Regions from separate parts of the Bradyrhizobium sp. CB3481 genome, predicted to be linked through region 2. Evidence: riboswitches for the same ligand, from Rfam matches in the RefSeq annotation. Region 2 holds a riboswitch; each other region holds the start of a gene.
The links. A riboswitch is a leader RNA that binds a small molecule or an ion and turns the genes downstream of it on or off. The one in region 2 is predicted to bind cobalamin.
Positions count from the first base shown of each region.

Region 1: it holds a riboswitch for cobalamin, as region 2 does, so the genes downstream of both, QA643_RS31150 (DUF1636 domain-containing protein) here and QA643_RS27340 (energy-coupling factor ABC transporter permease) in region 2, are expected to answer to the same signal.
Region 3: it holds a riboswitch for cobalamin, as region 2 does, so the genes downstream of both, QA643_RS31095 (TonB-dependent receptor) here and QA643_RS27340 (energy-coupling factor ABC transporter permease) in region 2, are expected to answer to the same signal.
Region 4: it holds a riboswitch for cobalamin, as region 2 does, so the genes downstream of both, QA643_RS02865 (TonB-dependent receptor) here and QA643_RS27340 (energy-coupling factor ABC transporter permease) in region 2, are expected to answer to the same signal.

Region 1 is NZ_CP121647.1:6,422,377-6,427,199, reverse strand. It holds gene QA643_RS31160 (adenosylcobinamide-GDP ribazoletransferase) at 1-711, opposite strand, end outside; gene cobT (nicotinate-nucleotide--dimethylbenzimidazole phosphoribosyltransferase) at 713-1,768, opposite strand; cobalamin riboswitch at 1,865-2,057, shown strand; gene QA643_RS31150 (DUF1636 domain-containing protein) at 2,167-2,619, shown strand; gene cobU (bifunctional adenosylcobinamide kinase/adenosylcobinamide-phosphate guanylyltransferase) at 2,616-3,140, shown strand; gene cobW (cobalamin biosynthesis protein CobW) at 3,154-4,167, shown strand; gene cobN (cobaltochelatase subunit CobN) at 4,186-4,823, shown strand, end outside.
Region 2 is NZ_CP121647.1:5,605,739-5,610,561, reverse strand. It holds gene QA643_RS27345 (cobyrinate a,c-diamide synthase) at 1-883, shown strand, start outside; cobalamin riboswitch at 1,195-1,415, shown strand; gene QA643_RS27340 (energy-coupling factor ABC transporter permease) at 1,455-2,132, shown strand; gene cobF (precorrin-6A synthase (deacetylating)) at 2,180-2,929, shown strand; gene cobT (nicotinate-nucleotide--dimethylbenzimidazole phosphoribosyltransferase) at 2,984-4,039, shown strand; gene QA643_RS27325 (histidine phosphatase family protein) at 4,034-4,609, opposite strand.
Region 3 is NZ_CP121647.1:6,408,953-6,413,775, reverse strand. It holds gene QA643_RS31105 (ABC transporter ATP-binding protein) at 1-191, opposite strand, end outside; gene QA643_RS31100 (iron ABC transporter permease) at 188-1,210, opposite strand; gene QA643_RS31095 (TonB-dependent receptor) at 1,204-3,273, opposite strand; cobalamin riboswitch at 3,305-3,501, opposite strand; gene bluB (5,6-dimethylbenzimidazole synthase) at 3,653-4,306, shown strand; gene QA643_RS31085 (sugar-binding protein) at 4,711-4,823, shown strand, end outside.
Region 4 is NZ_CP121647.1:612,786-617,608, reverse strand. It holds gene QA643_RS02880 (MBL fold metallo-hydrolase) at 1-54, shown strand, start outside; gene QA643_RS02875 (ABC transporter ATP-binding protein) at 240-1,016, opposite strand; gene QA643_RS02870 (iron ABC transporter permease) at 1,013-2,056, opposite strand; cobalamin riboswitch at 2,192-2,390, shown strand; gene QA643_RS02865 (TonB-dependent receptor) at 2,503-4,776, shown strand.

The sequences.
Region 1 (4,823 bases), 820 kb from region 2:
GATGGCGCCGAGCACGTCGCCGGTATATCCGCCGATCAGCCGGCGCGACCATATCGCGAGGGCTGCGGCCAGCGCGGCGCCGAGCAGCGCTCCTGCGAGCACCGAAGAGGCGGACATGAACGCCAGCGGCAGCACCGCAATGGCGACGGTGATCAGGGCAAACTGTATTTCCTGAGCGCGAACGGGCACCTCGGAATAATTGACCTTCATTGCCGTGGTATCGCCCGTGTAGTTCATGGCGTTGATGACAAAGCCCGGCGTGGCGCGCGCTGCGGCGTGGCTTGCGACCAGTGCGAAGGCGCCTGCCCATAGCGGCAGCTGCGTCAGCGCCGCGATGCGCAAGGCGACGCCGAAACCCAGCGCCAGCGCGCCGTAGGTTCCGATTCGGCTGTCCTTCATGATCTCCAGCCGTCGTTCGACGGTCCAGCCGCCGCCGAAGGCATCGACGGTGTCGGCCAGGCCGTCCTCGTGCAGCGCACCTGTGGTGATGGCGCCTGCGATGATCGCGAGCAGCGCCGCAACAAGCGGCCCCCAGATTTGTCCGGCAAGCAGCAGCACGACCGCCGAGCTGGCGCCGATGCCGATTCCCACCAGCGGAAAATATTTTAGGGATCGGGCCAGCCAGTCCGGCTGTGGCGCGGCTTTTGTCGGCGGCGTGGGCAGGATGGTGAGAAACCGCACGGCATCGAATAAGCGCTCGGTCTCGTTCATGTCAGATATTCCCGGCCAGAACGTCGCTGAGGTCGGCGACGTCGGTCACGAGCCGCGCGGCCGCGCGCAGCAGCGGCACGGCGAGGAGGGCGCCGGTGCCTTCACCGAGCCGCAGCCCGAGATCGAGCAATGGCTTCGCGCCGAACGCGGCGAGCACGATGTCGTGGCCCTTTTCGGCGGAGCGGTGCGCGAGCACGCAATAATCGCGAGCATCTGGACAGAGGCGGATCGCCACCAGCGCAGCCGCACTGGAGATAAAGCCGTCGATGACGACCGGGCGCCGCTTTGAGGCCGCCCCCAGCACCGCGCCGGCCATCATCGCAATTTCGAGCCCGCCGAACTCGCGAAGGACGTCCAGGGGAGAGCTGGCGTTGCTGCGCGCCGCGGCTTTGGCGATGGCGGCATGCTTGCGCGCCATGCCCGGATCATCCTGCCCGGCGCCGATCCCAATACATTCGTCAAGCGGCGCCGGTGCCAGGCGATGCACCAGCAGGGCAGAGGAGGCGGTGTTGCCGATGCCCATTTCGCCGAGCGCGATGATATCGGCGCCCGCCGCAATCTCGGCAATCGCGAGCGCACAGCCTTTGGCTAGCGCATCCCGGGCCTGTTGCATCGTCATCGCCGGCTCGCGTGCGGCGTTGGCGGTGCCCATCCGGACCTTGGCGCCGATCAAATCGGGATGCGCGGGCAGTTCGGCGGCCACCCCGGCGTCCACGACGCGAATCTCGACATCGGCTGCGGCGGCAAACGCATTGGCGCTGGCGCGGCCTGCCAAATAGGTCTTCACCATCGCGACCGTCACGGCCGACGGATATTGCGACACGCCTTCCTCGGTGAGGCCATGGTCGCCGGCGAACACCAGCAGCACGGCTTTGTCGGCCTTGGGGGGCGCCGGATGCGCGATCATGCCAAGCTGGACAGCGAGGTCCTCGATGCGTCCGAGCGAACCCGGAGGCTTGGCCTTCCCGTCGATTCGCGCGCGCATCGTTGCCTCCAACTCCTGATTGAGCGGGGGAACGAGCGGCGGTTGCCAAAGCGGTCGGGATTCAGTCGTCATGGGGTTCCTTTGCGGGGCCTACCTGACCCAACAGCCCGTGTCAGGTCAATCCGACCAGACCCAAGGCCACACCGGTTGACCCCAGCTACTGCGGCGGCTAGCGTCATCGGCGATGGTCCTCCCGCGAGGGAGGTGAAAAGGGAAGCCGGTGCGAGTTCTCTCAATGCCGGCGCTGCCCCCGCAACTGTAAGCGACGAGCCCCGAGCCGATGCCACTGGGTAATCCCGGGAAGGCGGCTGATGGCAACGACCCGCGAGCCAGGAGACCTGCCATCACGAACTGTGCTTTGGAGGCGTCGTCGGGGCGGGGTGCACCGGACGGGAGCGAGCCTGACGGCGACGAGCCGTCGGCGCGACCCAACAAAGCTCGTGGCCCAACGGCCGTGATGTGAGCCTGTGATGGATCGCGAGAAGGCTGAGCAAAATCCCGCTGATTTGGCGTTGGCTGAAGCTGCGCGTGTCAATGCGCCGAACGGCCCCACATTCGTAAGCGTGTGCATCACCTGCAAGACCGCCGATGGCGGTGCGGTGGTCGGCCCTGACATGTTTGAAGCGGTCAAGGCCGCGATCGGTTCGTCCGATCACGTTCAGGTGCGGCCGGTGCAATGCCTTAGCGTCTGCAAGCGGCCCGCAACCGTCGCGGTGTCAAGCGCGGATGGTTACACTTTTTTGTTCGGCGACCTGCAGACCGAGAGCGGCACCGCGGCGCTGGTAGCGTTCGTCGAGTCGTACCGGACGTCCGATTACGGCCTGGTGCCGTGGCGCGAACGTGCCGAGGTGCTGCGCAAGGGCATGGTGGCGCGAGTGCCGCCGATGCGCTGGTCGCCCGACGATGGCAGCGCACCGAAATGACAGTTCTTGCCACCACACTTGTGCTGGGCGGCGCGCGCTCCGGCAAATCCGCCTTTGCCGAGCGATTGATCGGCGACAGCGGACTCGCGCGGGTCTATCTGGCTACTGCGACTGCTGATGATGACGAGATGCGCTCGCGCATCGCCCATCATCGTCAGCGGCGGGGCGACGGTTGGATCACTGTCGAGGAGCCGCTGGCGCTGGTCGATGCACTGACCCGGGAGGCCACCCATGGCCGTGCCGTGCTGGTGGACTGCCTGACCTTGTGGCTGTCAAACCTGATGTTCGCCGAGCGCGATGTCGAAGTGGAAGCGCGCCGGCTCACGCGATTTCTCGGAGTGGCCCAATATCCCGTCGTTCTGGTCTCGAACGAGGTCGGCCTCGGTCTCGTGCCCGAGACGCCGCTCGGCCGCAGCTTTCGCGACGCCCAGGGCCGCCTCAACCAGATCGTCGCCGCCACCGTTCCCAATGTTGTGTTTGTCGCTGCCGGGCTTCCGCTCTGGCTGAAGCGGTCGCCTTAAGGAGAATATTGCAATGTCCCGTGTCCCCGTCACCGTGCTCACCGGCTTTCTCGGCGCCGGCAAGACCACGCTGCTGCGTTCGCTGCTGACGCAGGCCGATGGCCGCCGCATCGCCGTGATCGTCAATGAATTCGGCGACGCCGGATTTGACGGCGGACTTGTTGAGGAGTGCGCCGCAAAGGCCTGCGCGCCCGGTGATATCGTCGAACTCACCAACGGCTGTATCTGCTGCACGGTGGCCGATGATTTCATCCCGACCATGGACAAATTGCTGGCGCGCGACCGGCCGCTGGATGCTATCGTCATCGAGACCTCGGGCCTGGCCTTGCCGCAACCGCTATTGAAGGCGTTCGACTGGCCCGCCGTGCGCACCCGTGCCACGGTCGACGGCGTGGTCACGGTGGTCGACGCGCTGGCGCTGTCGGAAGGCCGCGTCACCATCGATGAGGATGCTGTTGCCGCGCAACGGGCCGCCGATGATTCCCTCGATCACGATGATCCGATCGAGGAGGTGTTCGAGGATCAGCTTGCCTGCGCTGATCTCGTGGTGCTTTCCAAGAGCGATCTGGTTTCACCGGCGGCGTTGGCTGAAATCGAGGCGCGTCTCAAGGCCGTGCTGCGACCCGGCGTCAACATGGTGCGTTCCAAGGGCGACCTGGCGGCGCCGGTTTTGATCGGCCTGAACGCCGCCGCGGAAGACGACATGGCAGCGCGCGCCGGCCATCACGGCGAGGAGGAGGAGCACGACCACGACGATTTCGACAGCATCGTCGTGATGCCGCCCGCGGCAGCCAGCGTCGATGCCATGCGCGCGCGCGTCACTAGCGCCCTGAATCTCACTGGCGTGTTGCGCGTCAAAGGGCACGCCCGCATCCACGACAAGTCAGCACCGATCGTGGTGCAGGGCGTGGGCGGGCGGGTTGATCTCGCATTCGCGCGTCCCGACGCGAAGCAGGCCGAGCATCTGGTGGTGATCGGCCTGAAGGGTTTTGATAGCGATGCGGTTCGCCGGGCTCTGCAGGGGTAGCAAAGGACTTGCACGCGGATGCACCTGAAGCTCGACACCGGCGGCAGTATCGATGATGGCGACGTCGCCCGCGATCTCGGGCAGGAGCCTGCCGATATCGTCGTGCTGTCGGCGGCCGATAGCGACCTCGCCGCCTTCGGTGCGGCCCATGCGACGCTGGCCGGCAGCTTTCCGAGCGTGCGGCTGACCAACCTGCTGGCGCTCGGGCATCCGGCTTCCGTCGATCTCTATGTCGAGCGCACGCTGTGCAGGGCCAGGATCGTGGTGCTCAGAATGCTTGGTGGTGAAAGCTACTGGCCGCACGGTGTCGAGAGCCTGCGTGCCGACGCGCTGCGTCGCGGCGCGCTGTTCGCATGCATACCCGGCGAGATGGACTGGAACGCCGCCCTTGCGGCGCGCGGCACGCTCGGCCGTGATGAAACCCACGCGCTCTGGCGCTATTGCAGCGAAGGCGGCGTCGAGAATGCAGAACTCGCGCTGCGTTTCGCTGCGCATTTGATCGGACACGGCGAGGCACCGCCGCCGGCGAGGCCGATGCCGTCGGCCGGCTTCTGGCGCGGTGAACCTGATAACGATGCACGGCCCAATGCCGTTGTCATCTTCTACCGCGCGCTGGTCGCGGGTGGCGATACCGCCGGGATCGATGCGTTGCGGGC
Region 2 (4,823 bases):
CGTGGGTCTTGCCGGCGTCGTTCTCAACCGCGTCGCCAGCGCGCGGCACGAAGACCTGGTGCGCCGCGCCCTGTCAGGCGCCGGCATTGCGGTATTCGGGGGCTTGCCCCGCCATGCCGCCATCACCTTGCCGAAGCGGCACTTGGGTCTCGTGCAGGCCGAGGAGCAGGCTGAGATCAACGGCCTCATTGCAGAGGCCGCGCGCGTCGTTGCCGAGCATGTCGATCTGGATGCGGTGCTGCAATCGGCGTGCGCCTGGAAGGCGCCAAGCGACGCGCACGGTCTAGACGTCAGGCCGCCCGGCCAGCGCATCGCTCTCGCACGCGACGCCGCATTCTCGTTCGTCTATACGCACATACTGGAGGGCTGGCGCGCAGCCGGAGCCGAGATTGTGACCTTCTCGCCGCTCGCCGATGAAGGCCCTGATGACAGCGCCGATGTCTGCTGGCTGCCGGGCGGCTATCCGGAATTGCACGCTGGCCGACTCGCAACAAATCGCCGATTTCGCCGCGCGCTAACATCCTTTGCGAAGACGCGGCCGGTGCATGGCGAATGCGGGGGCTACATGGTGCTGGGCTCCGCCCTGACCGACGCCAACGACGTACATCACGAGATGACGGGATTGCTCGGCCTGGAAACGAGTTTTGCCCAACGTCGCATGCATCTGGGCTATCGGCTTGCGGAGCTTGCGATGCCAATGCCTGGGCATCAGGCTGGTACGCGTCTGCGCGGCCACGAGTTCCATTACTCCACGATTGTCTCTCAGCCCGATACACCCCTGGCTATCGTGCGTGACGCGACCGGCGCGGTCGTTGTGGAGACCGGCTCGCGACGCGGCTACGCCACCGGCACGTTCTTCCATCTCATTGCGGAGGACAGGTGAGCGGCTTTGTTTCGTTTGTCTCGGCTGGTCCAGGCGATGCGGAGCTCCTAACGCTCAAGCCGGCCGGGCGTCTGAGCGTCGCGGAATTTCAATTGCGTGCCGCTGGCCCATCAGGAATCGACAACCGTGGTCTATATTGGCAAGCGGACATTTCCAGCGCCGACAGACGCGGCAAACTGCGATGGCGTCGGGGGCCATGCCGTGCTCAATCAGCCTTCACGAGGATTCTTTTCGGCGCGCTGGCGGGAGAGAGAGCTTGATGACGCCGCCGCCCGATCTCGCGAGCCCCTTGACGCGTCCTCGTCGGAAGGAGCACACAGTACAAGCATGGTGCTCCAAGCGGCGCAAAGCTCCGGAGCATAATCGGGAACGGGGAAGGGCGGACCCAATTGCGGCGCCCGAAGCCCCGGCCGCTCCCGCGACTGTAAGCGGTGAGGAGCTCCGATCCGCCACTGGGCCGTCAGGCTCGGGAAGGCCGGAGACCCGTTTCGAACCGCGAGCCAGGAGACCGGCCCTGCAGTTTTTGACACGAACGCCGTCGGGTGGGACGGCAGAAGGAAGGACGTAGATCATGCATATCGAACCAGGTATCGTTACGGGCGCCAAACTCGTGCTGGGATACGCGACAGCCGCTGTTGCCGGAGGCTGCGCCTTGAAGCTGGCGGCAGAAACCGTGCGCGAGCAGGGGATCGTTTCATTCGCGGTGCGCACCGTCGCCACAACGGTCCTGGTCTTCTCGTTCTTCGAACTCCTGCCGCATTTCCGGGTCGGGGTCTCGGAGGTGCATTTCATTCTCGGCTCGACGCTATTCCTCTTGTTCGGCGCAGCGCCAGCCGCGTTTGGGATAGCGCTTGGTCTTCTGCTTCAGGGGCTGTTCTTCGCACCGGCCGATCTGCCGCAATACGGCATGAACGTGACCACGCTGCTGGTGCCGCTTATTGCGATCCGGGCGCTGGCCGGGCGGATTATTCCCCGCAACACCGCCTATGTTGATCTGCAATATCGCCAGGCGCTTGCGCTTTCGACCGCCTATCAATCTGGCATCGTGATGTGGGTCGCTTTCTGGGCGTTGTATGGTGCGGGCTTTGCGGCCGAGAATCTCACTTCCATCGCGTCTTTCGCCGCGTCCTACGCGGTCGTCGTTGTCATCGAGCCGCTGGCTGATCTGGCCGTGCTGGCAGTGGCGAAATCGATGCGTACCGTGACCGGGGACGGCTTCGTCACCTACCGCTTGCACAACGCTGCATAAGTTTAAGTGAGGGCGGTCGCAGGCAGCGGCCGCCCTTCGCATAAGTTATGCTGACGCTCTCACTGATAGGCATCGGTTGCGGCGATCCCGAGCAGCTAACGTTTGCTGCGGTGCGTGTGATCAACGCCGCCGATCTCGTCCTCATCCCGCGCAAGGGCGCCGCGAAATCCGATCTCGCTGAATTGCGGCGGACGATTTGCGCACAGGTGCTTAACAACGACCGGACGCGGATCGCCGAGTTCGTCATGCCCGTGCGTGACGCCGGCCAGGAGGATTACCGCAAGAGCGTGGACGAATGGCACGCTGCGCTGGCCGCGACCTGGTCGCAGGAATTTGCACAGCATCTCGGAAGTGAGGGGCGCGTTGCCCTCCTGATCTGGGGAGATCCTTCGCTATATGACTCGAGCCTGCGGATCGCGCGAAGGCTCGATCCGTTGCCAGCCATCGAGGTCGTCCCCGGCATCACGTCAATCCAGGCGCTTTGCGCGGCACATTCGCTGCCGCTGAACGACATCGGGGAGCCTTTCCTGGTGACAACGGGACGGCGGCTGCGCGAAGGCGGTTGGCCGTACGGCACGAACACGGTGGTCGTGATGCTCGATCGCAGCGCAGCGTTTCAGTCGCTCGATCCGGCAGGGCTATACATCTGGTGGGGCGCCTATATCGGCATGCGTGAGGAGATCACGATGTCGGGTGCGCTGGCCGATGTGGGTCCAAGCATCGTCGCCGTGCGACAACAAGCGCGCGAAAGGCATGGCTGGATCATGGACAGCTACATTCTCAAGCGCGGATCGTAGCGCTCCCCGCGAACGGGCTCGCTCGGTAACGACAACATTCAACGGCAGGACAACATGCTACCGGAGTGGGTCTATCAGGAGTGCCCCGACGTTTCGCCGATCCATCGCGATGCAGCGCTGGCCCGCCAGGCTGAACTTACCAAACCGAACGGCGCACTCGGCCGGCTCGAGCATCTCGCGATCGAACTCGCCTGTCTGCAACGAACGGAGCAGCCGCGAGCCCAACGCGTGCCGATCATCGTCTTCGCCGGCGATCACGGGATCGTCGCCCAGGGCGTATCGGCCTATCCGCAGGAAGTCACGATCGCGATGATGTCCAGCTTCGCCTCGGGCGGCGCCGCTATTTCGGTACTGGCACGCGAGCTGGGCTTGAGTCTCGAGATCGTCGATGCGGGCACGCTCGCGGAAGTTCCGATCAAGGGTGTCGTGACCGACAAGCCACGCCGGGGGAGCCGCGACTTTAGCGAGGAACCGGCACTTGAGCCCGCGGAGTTGGCTTCAGCCCTTGACTGCGGCAAGCGCGCGGTTATGCGGGCTGCGACGACGGAACCCGATCTTTTGATCCTTGGCGACATGGGCATCGGCAATACCACGACTTCGGCGGCAATCGCCGCGGCCCTGCTTGGCATGAGCGCCGAGCAAATGGCCGGCAGCGGAACGGGTGTGGATGCTGCCGGTCGCGCACGTAAGGCGCACCTGATAGACGTCGCGTTGGCTCGTCATGGGCTCGCAACGCCAAGTATTGCGGCCGAGCGGATCCTTTGCGCGGTCGGCGGTCTGGAAATTGCGGCGATTTGTGGCGCGATCATCGCCGCCGCACAGCGTCGCCTTCCGCTTCTGATCGACGGCTTCATCGTTTCCGTCGCGGCATTGGCAGCGGTGCGTCTCAATCCTTCGTGTCGGCGATTTCTTTTGTCCTCGCATCAATCGGCAGAGCAGGGCCACCGCCTGGTTCTCCAGGCCTTGAATGTTCAGCCCCTATTCGATCTAGGTCTTCGGCTCGGCGAGGGATCGGGCGCCGCACTCGCATTGCCGATCCTGCGGCTTGCATGCGCCCTGCACAACGGCATGGCGACTTTCGCGCAAGCCAAGGTTCCGAATCGCTCATAAGGTGACATTCTGATTTACGGACACAACCCGCCAATCGTTCCGCAGCCGATCAATTCGCGTTATGGATAGCGGATGGATAACAAAGCGCAAGGCTGCTTGTGGTGCGATGTCGAGCGCGACGCAGAGCGCAGCGCGAATGGTGCCAGAGTGGACGACGAGCGTTGCCAAACCGGGAGTTATCTTGCCAAGCCCGTGCCGGACCCTGGCGATTTGATCTTCGAAGCTTTCGCCGCCGGGTGGGCTTGAGCGAGCTGCATCCTTCCAGAACTGCGCATAGCTTTCTCCTCCGAAAGCGGCGAGATCGTCGTGACGTCGGCCCGTCCAATCTCCGAAGTTCTGCTCCATGAACTCAGGCACCGGGATTGGGTTAAGCCGAAGGGCACGCGCTGTATCGAGAGTTCGTTGAGACGGACTAGCATAACTTAGATCGTTCTGCGGCAAGCACCTTCGCACGGCTTCCAAATGCGTCAAGTCACCAAGCTCGGCCGGAGCATCGGGAGGATGAATTATACCTCCCGGGCAGTCAACAACCGCATGCCGGATCAGCCAAAGGAAGGTCTCTCCTTCCATTCAATACCTCCAAAGATGTGACGGCCATGCGATGTTGTTGCAAGTAAGATAGGGCACTTCCATTTCCGCGTTGTCAATGCGAGAAGGTCTACGCGAACACCGCTCCGATAGGGCACGTAACTTCACCCATCAATGGAGTCTTCGACCAGGCTGACATTGACTCTACGCCGGGCTTAATTCTAGATGTTCACGATGGTTCCCTGTCGAAGTCGTC
Region 3 (4,823 bases), 800 kb from region 2:
ACCTCGATCGTGCCGGTCGATGACACCAGTCCTGCCAGCGCGCGAAGCAGGGTGGTCTTGCCGGCGCCGTTCGGTCCCACCAACGCGACAAGCTGCCTTGAGGCCAGCGACAGCGAAACATCGTGCAGCACAGTTCGGCCCGCCAGCGTCACTTCGAGCCGCTCCGCAGCCAGCATCGGTTTTCCGCTCATGCGACGCCTCCACCGAGCGCCCGCCGCTCGCGCACGATCAGATAGAGGAAGAACGGCACGCCAATGATCGAGGTGAGCACGCCCACCTTGATGTCGGTCGTGGACGGAATGACCCGCACCGCGATATCGGCGGCCAGCAGCAGCGCCGCGCCGGCCAGCGCACTCGGGACCAGCAGGCGCGCCGGATCGTGGCCGATCAAGGGCCGCACCAGATGCGGGGCGACCAGGCCGATAAAGCCGATGGTCCCGCTGACGGCGACCGCGCCACCGACCCCCAGCGCGACGCCCGCGATCACCATTAGCCTCAACCGGCCGACATCGACACCAAGGCTTTGTGCGGTCTCTTCGCCGAGGCTCAGTGCGCGAAAAGCGCTGCGCTGGCTGATCAGGATCGTGGCGCCTGCGATGATGAACGGCAATGCGAGCATGACATGGCGGAAGCTACGGTCCTCCAGCGAGCCGAGCAGCCAGAACGCGATTTCAAGCGCGGCAAAGGGGTTGGACGACAGGTTCATCACCAGCGCGGTCGCCGCTCCCGCGAGACTGGAAATTGCCAGGCCCGAAAGGATCAACAACAGCAGGCCGGCATTTCTTCCGGCGATGCCGAGCAGCACGAACACCGACGCGAACGCCATCGTAATGCCTGCGACCGGCAGCGCGTAGGACCGGACGTCGGCTAAGCCGAGCGCAATCATCAGCACGGCTCCGAACGCGGCCGATTGCGGCGCGCCGAACAGGGAAGGCGAGGCCAGCGGATTGCGCAGCAGGCCCTGCAGCGCAGCGCCGGACAGGCCGAGTATCGCGCCGATTGCCAGTCCCAGAATCGTTCGCGGAAGCCGAATTTCCGCGACGATAATCAGCTGGACGTCGGTTCCGCCGCCGAGCAGGGCGTCGAGCACGGTGAGCGGCAACAGCCGCACGGGTCCAATGCCGAGCGAGCCAAGTGCCAGCAGTCCCACCAGCGCAGCAAGCCCGGCGGTTGCGATCACCTGTCGTCTTGCGGGATCGGCGCTCACCATGTGGCGCTAAACCCCGCATACGCCGCCGGACCGGTGGTACCGAAGTTGAAAACCTCCTGATAGTGTTCGTTCAGGATATTCTCGCCGCGCGCGAACACCTTCCAGTTCTTATCGATCTTGTACTCGGTATAGAGATCGACCCTTGTATAGGCATCGACCCGGTTGGTCTGGCCGGCGCTGCTGAAGCGCTTGGAAACGGTGAGTACACGGGGTTCGATCAGCCATCTGTCGGTAGGCGTGATGGTGAGCGCAAATCGCGCCAGATTCTTCGGCCGCCGCGCCAGCACCAGCCCGGTCGCGAGATCGACCGCGTGCAGATAGGTGTAGGCCGCATTGAATTTCACGTAGCCGGGCAGAAGATCGATGTTGGATCCGACTTCCAGACCATTAGTCTCGGCCCGTGAGACATTGAAATAGCATCCCGACGCATTCAACACGGGACAGGAGACGCCGGAACCGGCGCTCACAAAATCAATGAGGTTGGTGAATTTGTTCGCGAAGCCAGTGAGCGAAACAGCTACGCGGCCATTGAACAGACTTTGGTCGATGCCGGCGTCGTATCCAAAGCTCTCCTCCGGGGCAAGCGATGCCCCGCGGTTGCTAGAGTAGAGCTGAAACAAGGTGGGAGCTTTCGCGCCCGTTCCCGCGCTCGCGTGCAATTTGGTGCCGGTTTCAGAGATCGCATATGCTGCGGTAGCCCGCCAGGTCTCGAACCGGGAGACGCCCACCACGTCATCGACGCGGCCCCCCAGGGTGATCGTCAGACGTTCTCCGATCGGCAGTTGCCACAGCCCGAACAGGGAGTTGGTGTCCTGCTTGCCGCGCACTTGAGGCACATAGGCGGCAAATTTCGGCACGAAACTGGTTTGGAAAATATCCGCGGTCTCGTGCTGCGTTTTCGCGCCATAGATCAGCGAACCGAACGTACCCATGCGCAGGGTCGATTGATATTCGGCCCCCATGCTGTTTCCGGTATAGTCCGTGATGGTCGAAGACTTGACCAGGGGATAGGACAGTTCACTGAAGGAACGGACGGCCTGGGTCTCAAATGTATTGAGACTGTGTGTCCACCTGCCGTCGAGCGTATCCACGGAAGCTTTCGCCCACACCTGATCGAGCAGGCGCCGCGCCTTGAAGAAAGGAGCATCCGCACCCGACGCGTCATAGTTCGACCGGGTGAGCGTCGACAATATGCCGGTCTCAACCCGCACGCCGTCGGCATCGTAGCCAACCCGTGCGGAACCTCCCAATCGACTGAAACCATCCGGTTCAAGATTGCGATTTTTCGCTTCAATAGCGGGAATGCGATAGCCGTACCGCGAAAAGCCTTCGCTGCTCTGGCCGCCGCCGGTGAACGCATAGGACCACGGTCCTTGCGATCCGATCATCGATCCGGTTGTCGAGACCGTGCCGTAGCTTCCGCCTTCGGTGCGGACATTGAATTGCGCCGGGCCCGTACCCTTCTTGGTGATGATGTTGACGACACCGCCCATCGCGTCCGAACCATAGAGCGCGCTTTGCGGGCCTTTCAGCACCTCGATCCGCTCGATGGCGCTTGGGGCAAACATCGCGAAATCGAAATCGCCGCTCGCGGCGGTCGGGTCGTTGATCCGGATGCCGTCGATCATCACCAGCGTCTGGCCGGTATTGGCGCCGCGCAGCCGGATGTTCGCGGTCGAACCCGGACCGCCACTCTCAGAGATATCGAGGCCGGGAACGGTTCTAAGTGCGTCGACCAGCGAGCCGGGATTGCTGGTTGCCAGCGTCTCGCCCTTGACGACGCTGATCGAGCTGCCGGTGCGGCTGATGGGCTCGGGCTCCCTGTCGGCCGTTACCACCACCTCCGCGGGCTGGGCGGGAACGTTATTCGCAGCCGGCCGCACCGGGCCGACCCTGCTTCGATCTCGATCTTTGGGAGTTGTACGGGCCGGTTTTGGCGGAGTGTCCGGATTGATCACCACCGGCGGTAGTTGATCCGAGTTCGACTGCGCGTACGCAGCGCTGTGACAACAAGCCAACGCAACAATGGCCGCCGAGCCGGCAGCATATCCTAGCAAATTCATAATGCCCCTTCCGTCGACCCACCGTCGAACGAGTTGATTTCTCGTCAGCGGCCGGTCTCCTGGCTCGCGGTGGTCTGCGATCCGCCTTCCCAGGCTTGAAGCCCAGTGGCCGTTTGGATCGCGAATGCCGCTTACAGTTGCGGGGGCAGCTGCGGAGTAGGGGCAATTGCCCCGCACCGCATTCCCGTTTCACCTTCTTTCGAAGGCACCGATGACGAATCCAAATAAGCACAATAGCGCGCGCACTTCAAACACGTCTGAACAGGCGGCGGCGTCTATTCCTGTTGACGGTCATGGCGTGCAAGGGCTTTGAATTCCGCGGTTCTCACGCGATTCTCGCTCCAGACCGGGAAATTCCCGCGAAGCATAGGCAAAGGTCATGACCATCGATCCGCCAGCCGCGCCGCACTTCGACCAGGCTTTCCGCGCCCGCCTATACGATCTGTTTGGCTGGCGCCGCGACGTGCGCCGGTTTCGCAGCGATCCTCTGCCGCCCGGCCTGCTGGAGCGATTGATCGAAATCGGCTGTCAGGCGCCGTCGGTCGGGCTGTGTCAGCCCTGGCGTTTCGTGGTGGTGGACGACCCCGGCCGCCGGCAGAAGGTGATTGAAAATTTCGAGTCCTGCAACCGCGATGCGCTCAAAGCGTATTCTGGCGATTTATCCATTCGGTACGCCGCGTTGAAACTGGCCGGATTGCGCGAGGCGCCATGTCATCTGGCGGTGTTTGCCGATCGTTCGACAGGCCTCGGCCACGGTCTTGGCCGGCGCACGATGCCCGAGATGGCAGACTATTCCGTCGTGACTGCAGTCTTTTCAATCTGGCTTGCATCCCGTGCCGAGGGCATCGGCATGGGGTGGGTATCGATCCTCGATCGCCTCACAATCGCCGGGATACTGGATGTGCCGAAGGACTGGCGCCTGATTGGATATTTCTGTCTCGGCTATCCGCAGGCTGACGACGATCGTCCGGAACTTGAACGTGTCGGCTGGGAAGGGCGTCGGCCTGCGGGCGATTTCATTTTTCGGCGATGATCGCTTCTATGCATGCGACCAGTTGCGCACCGCGGTCCGACTGTACTCGAATGAGTTTCGCACCTCAAACTGCCGCCTGCTGGCCCTCAGGGCCATGAAGCAGGTTGCCGGCGGCCCTGCCACGATCAACGACACCGCCCCTGCCAGGCTGGCGTAAGCGTGCAGCGGATCAGGTCCTGAATCAGCGGGTCCTCACCACCATCAGGCGAGAAGGGCGGATTCCTGCAGTTGCACGCATGGCGGGCGTCTGGTATCTGAGGTGCGTGCCTCATTTATCTCGCGATCCGAGCTGACGATGCGGTCTGTAGCGCAGCCTCTGATGGCAGGAGATGGGGCGGTCGCTCAACAGTAGGAAGAGTTGGCCCCACTTAGATGGCCGACCACACGAAAACAGGGAGGGTGGAATGCAGCGTCTCTTGGTTGCGGGTCTTTCGGTCGCCTTTGCGGCAGCGCTTGGTTTCGGTTCGGCGAACGCGGCGGACAAGAAGGTTTTGGCATTCGTCGTCAATGGTGCGTC
Region 4 (4,823 bases), 3.0 Mb from region 2:
GAGGGCGGTATCGACGCGTGGAAGAAGGTCGGCGGGCCGGTGGTGCAGGGGTAGTCAAGATGATGTCGTCGTCCCTGCGAACGCAGGGACCCATACGCCGTGGCGCCGATGAGTGAATGCCGTGGCTGACGCCTAGCTTGAATTACAACGCCCTGTAGTTATGGGTCCCTGCCTTCGCAGGGACGACGCGGTATTTGCGGCTCCTGCCCCCCACAACTTTCAACGCTGCCGCCGTCGCATCAGACGTCGGCCCAGGGCACGATCACGGCTTCGTTTTGGTGTTCCGCGCGATAGGCGCTGATCCGGAATACATCTGCCATTACCTGTTCGGAGAGCGCCTCGGCCGGCGCGCCCTGCGACACCAGGCGGCCCTGGCGCAGCACCAGCACGTGATCGGCAAAGCGCGCGGCAAGCCCGAGATCGTGCGTCACCACGATCACCAGCACGCCCTTGTCGGCAGTCGCGCGCAAATTCTGCATGACGTCGATCTGGTGCCGCGGATCGAGCGAAGCGGTCGGCTCGTCGGCCAGGATCACCGGCGCTTCCACCGCCAGCGCACGGGCCAGCGCGACGCGGCTGCGCTCGCCGCCGGATAGTTCGGTGACGCGGCGATCGCTGAACTCCGTTACGTCGACCGCCTGCATCGCGCGCAGCACCGCCTCGGCATCCGCAGGCGACAGCCGCGCCGGATCGGTCGCGCCGTGCGGATAGCGGCCGAGCGCCACGATATCGCGCGCCGGCAGCGGCCAGTGCACCATGTGCCCCTGCGGCAGATAGCCGAAGCGCTTTGCGCGCTCGCGCAGCGGCAGCGACGACAGCGCCTGCCCCCCGATCTCGATCGCGCCCTCGGACGGGATCAATCCCGCCAGCGCGCGCAGCAGTGTGGTCTTGCCGGCGCCGTTGGGACCGACCAGCGCCACCAGATGGCCCGCCGTCAGCGCCAGCGAGACATCCTGCAGCACGATACGGCCGGCGAGCCGCACATTGAGCCCGGTTGCGGTCAGCAGCTCGCTCATGCGACACCTCCGCCGAGCGCGCGGCGCTCGCGCATGATCAGATAGAGGAAGAACGGCACGCCGATGATCGAGGTCAGCACGCCGACCTTGATGTTCGACGTCGAGGGGATGATGCGTACCGCGATATCCGCTGCCAGCAATAGCGCGGAGCCGGCGAGCGCGCTCGGGACGAGCAGCCGGCCCGGATCATGGCCGATCACGGGCCGCATCAGATGCGGCGCGACCAGGCCGATGAAGCCGATCGTGCCGGTGACCGCGACCGCCCCGCCGACGCCGAGCGCGACGCCCGAAATGACTAGTAGCCGCAGACGGCCGACATCGACGCCGAGGCTTTGCGCGGTCTCCTCGCCGAGACTGAGCGCGCGAAAGGCATGGCGCTGGCTGAGCAGCATGGCCGCGCCTGATATGATGAAGGGAAACGCCAGCATCACGTGCTGAAAGCTGCGGTCCTCCAGCGATCCGAGCAGCCAGAACGCGATCTCCAGCACCACGAAGGGATTGCTGGAGAGATTCATCACCAGCGCCGTCGCGGCTCCGGCAAAGCTCGAGATCGCAAGTCCCGACAGAATGAGGATCAATAACCCGGCATTGCGCCCCGCGATCGACAGCAGCACGAACACCGAGCCGAAGGCGGCGATGATCGCCGCGACCGGCAGCGCATAGGAGCGCACATCGGCAAGGCCCAGTGCGATTACCAGCACCGCGCCGAACGCGGCCGATTGCGGCGCGCCGAACAGCGAGGGCGACGCCAGCGGATTGCGCAACAGGCCCTGCAGCGATGCGCCCGATAATCCGAGAATGGCGCCGATCGCCAGCGCCAGCAGCGTCCGCGGCAGGCGGATTTCCCGCACAATGACCTGCGATACGTCGCTGCCGCCGCCGAACAACGCCTCCGCGACCGCTGGTGGCGTCAGCCGGACCGGCCCGATAGCGAGCGAGATCAGCATCAGCAGCACAACGAGCGCTGATAACGCGAAGGTCGCGCCGATACGCCGGCGCGCGGCGTCCGCGTTGGTCAGGGTTACGGCCTCGACACTCATCGATCGTCCTAAAGCAGTTTTGCGCGCTGAGGTACAGGCGCCCGGCAGGCGCCGCGCATGCGACAAAAATAGCGCACTTGTCCAGTGAGGATTGCGAGAGCGCCTCCGGCGGATTGACTCGCTATTTGACAAACTTCTACCATAGTTCCCGACGGTTCCCGTTTGGGGATCAAAAGGGAATGCGGTGCGGGGAAATCCCCAATTCCGCGGCTGCCCCCGCAACTGTAAGCGGCGAATCCTTCGTCATAGGCCACTGGGCATCTCGGTCCTGGGAAGGCGACGATGGGGTAACGACCCGCGAGCCAGGAGACCTGCCGTCAGCCGTGGTCACACGCGAAGATGTCGGTCGGGGAGTACAGGCATTAGCTTCACCTGAGCTGCTGAGAGCACATGGTGAGACTTGGTTCGCTGTGACGTGCCACTGACGTCATACCGAGGTCTCGACCATGTCTTCAACCACCCCCATGCGGCAACGCCGCTTCTGGCTCGCCTCCAGTTTCCTGGTGCCGATCGTATCGCTCGGCATTTCCGGCGCAGCCGCGCAGACGCCATCCGAGCCATTGCCGCCGATTGAGATAACCTCGCCCACCGACCCGAACCGGACCCGCGCGAAACCGACCTACGATGAACCATCGACCTCGCGCCGCGTCGTGCCGGCCGCTGCGCCATCGACCGGCGCGCGGCCCGCATCAGGGCCCGGCTCGGATGCCTCGTCGCAAAGCGCTTCGCAAGGCGCGGGCGGCAGCGGCGGCCGGCAGTTCTCCGGCATCGTCGGCGCGTCGGCGACGGTGATCACGGCAGCCGAGATCTCGCATTCGCCGGCGCAGACGCTATCCGAGATCATTGCGCAACAGCCGGGCGTGCAGTTGCAATCGCTCTATGGCGGCGTCAACGGCGCCAAGACGTCGGTCGATCTCCGCGGCTTCGGCGCGTTTGCCACTGCCAACACCCTGGTCCTTATCAATGGTCGCCGGCTCAATGATATCGACATGGCCGGCGTCGATCTCTCGACCATCCCGCTCCAGTCGATCGAGCGGATCGAAATCACCCGCGGCAACAGCGGTGCGGTGCTCTACGGCGACAATGCGGTCGGCGGCGTCGTCAATATCGTCTTGAAGGATGGCGTTGGCGGCCCACCCGTCGCGATGCGCGCAGAGGCCGGTGTCGGCTCCTTCAACCAGCGGCTTGCGAATATCTCAGCCGCGACCAATTACGGACCTTGGTCGACGTCCTTCTATGGCAACGCCATCAAGTCTGATGGTTACCGGGTCAACAACGCGCTCGACCAGCGCAACGGGGTAGGCAATCTCAACTACAGCACACCGGACCTCAAGGCCTTCCTTACGGTAACCGGTGACGACCAGAAGCTCGGATTCCCGGGCGGACGCACCGTCGATCCCTCAATCGGACTCAATCAACTCGTGACTGACCGCAGGGGCACCAATACGCCGTTCGACTACGGCAACCAGCAGGGCGCCAGCGCCACCACCGGCTTTACCAAGACAATCATGAACGGCGTCGACCTGATCGTCGACGGCGGCTTCCGGAAGAAGGATACGCAAAGCGGTTTCTTCGGCGCGGTGCCATTTGCCTCGCCACTTCCGAGCTTCTCCTCCACCTATAACGACGCAGCGTTGCTGACCTGGTCGATCACGCCGCGATTGAGCGTCAAAAATTCGATCTTCGGAATTCCCTCGCAGATACTGACCGGCATCGATTATTACGATGCGACATTCAATCAGGACCGTGGAGCGTTCAAAGGCCTGGCGCCCACCCACATCTACGACCTGTCGCAACAGACGCTGGCCGGCTACTGGCAGCAAACGATCGGCCTGTTGCCAACGACCGATTTCTCCTATGGCGCCAGGATTCAAAACACCAGCCTGAGTGCCCGCGATCGGTTCGATCCCAATGCGCCCGGTTGCGCCATGTTCTTCAATTGCAGCCCCGCGGCCTCTCCGCTCGACAGCAACGAAACACAATACGCGCTGCATGCCGGCCTCGAGCACCGCTTCAATAGCGTGTTCTCGGTATTCGGCCGCGCCGCGCGCGCATTCCGCACCCCAACCGTCGACGAGCGTGTCTCCAACGGCCCCTTCTTCGTTCCAGGGACTTTCCAGTTGAAGACCCAGACCTCGCACGACATCGAGGGCGGATTCCGCATCAAGAGCGGTGGCTTTCAGATGCAGTCGGGCATCTACAACATGGATCTCGAGAATGAGATCCATTTCATTCCAGCACTGTTCTACAACGTCAACCTCGGTCCGACCCGCCGCTACGGCTCGGAGACCAGCGCCTCCTTGAGGGTCAGCGACACCGTGACGCTCCGCGGCGGCGTGGCCTACACCCGCGCCGTGTTTCGCGAAGGGGAGTTCGCCGGTAACGACGTGCCGTTGGTATCGCGCTACACCGCGAGCGGCGGCGTGACCTGGAACATCTGGCAGAACTATCTCGTGTTCGACGCCACGGTGCGCGCCTGGAGCGAACGCTTCATGGACAACGACCAGGCCAACACTCAGCGGCGTATTCCGGCGGACGCCACCGTCGATCTGAAACTGAGCGGCGCCTACGATCGCTTCTTCTGGTCGGTCGGCGTGAACAATTTGTTCAACGCGCTCTATTACGATTACGCGATCGCCAGTTCATTCACACCGGGCCGCTTCTCCGCCTATCCGCTGCCGGGCCGCACCTTCATGGTGAAGGCGGGCGCGACTTTCTGAGCGGAATGACCGGTCCGGCCATGCCGGATCCGGCGAAACGATATTCT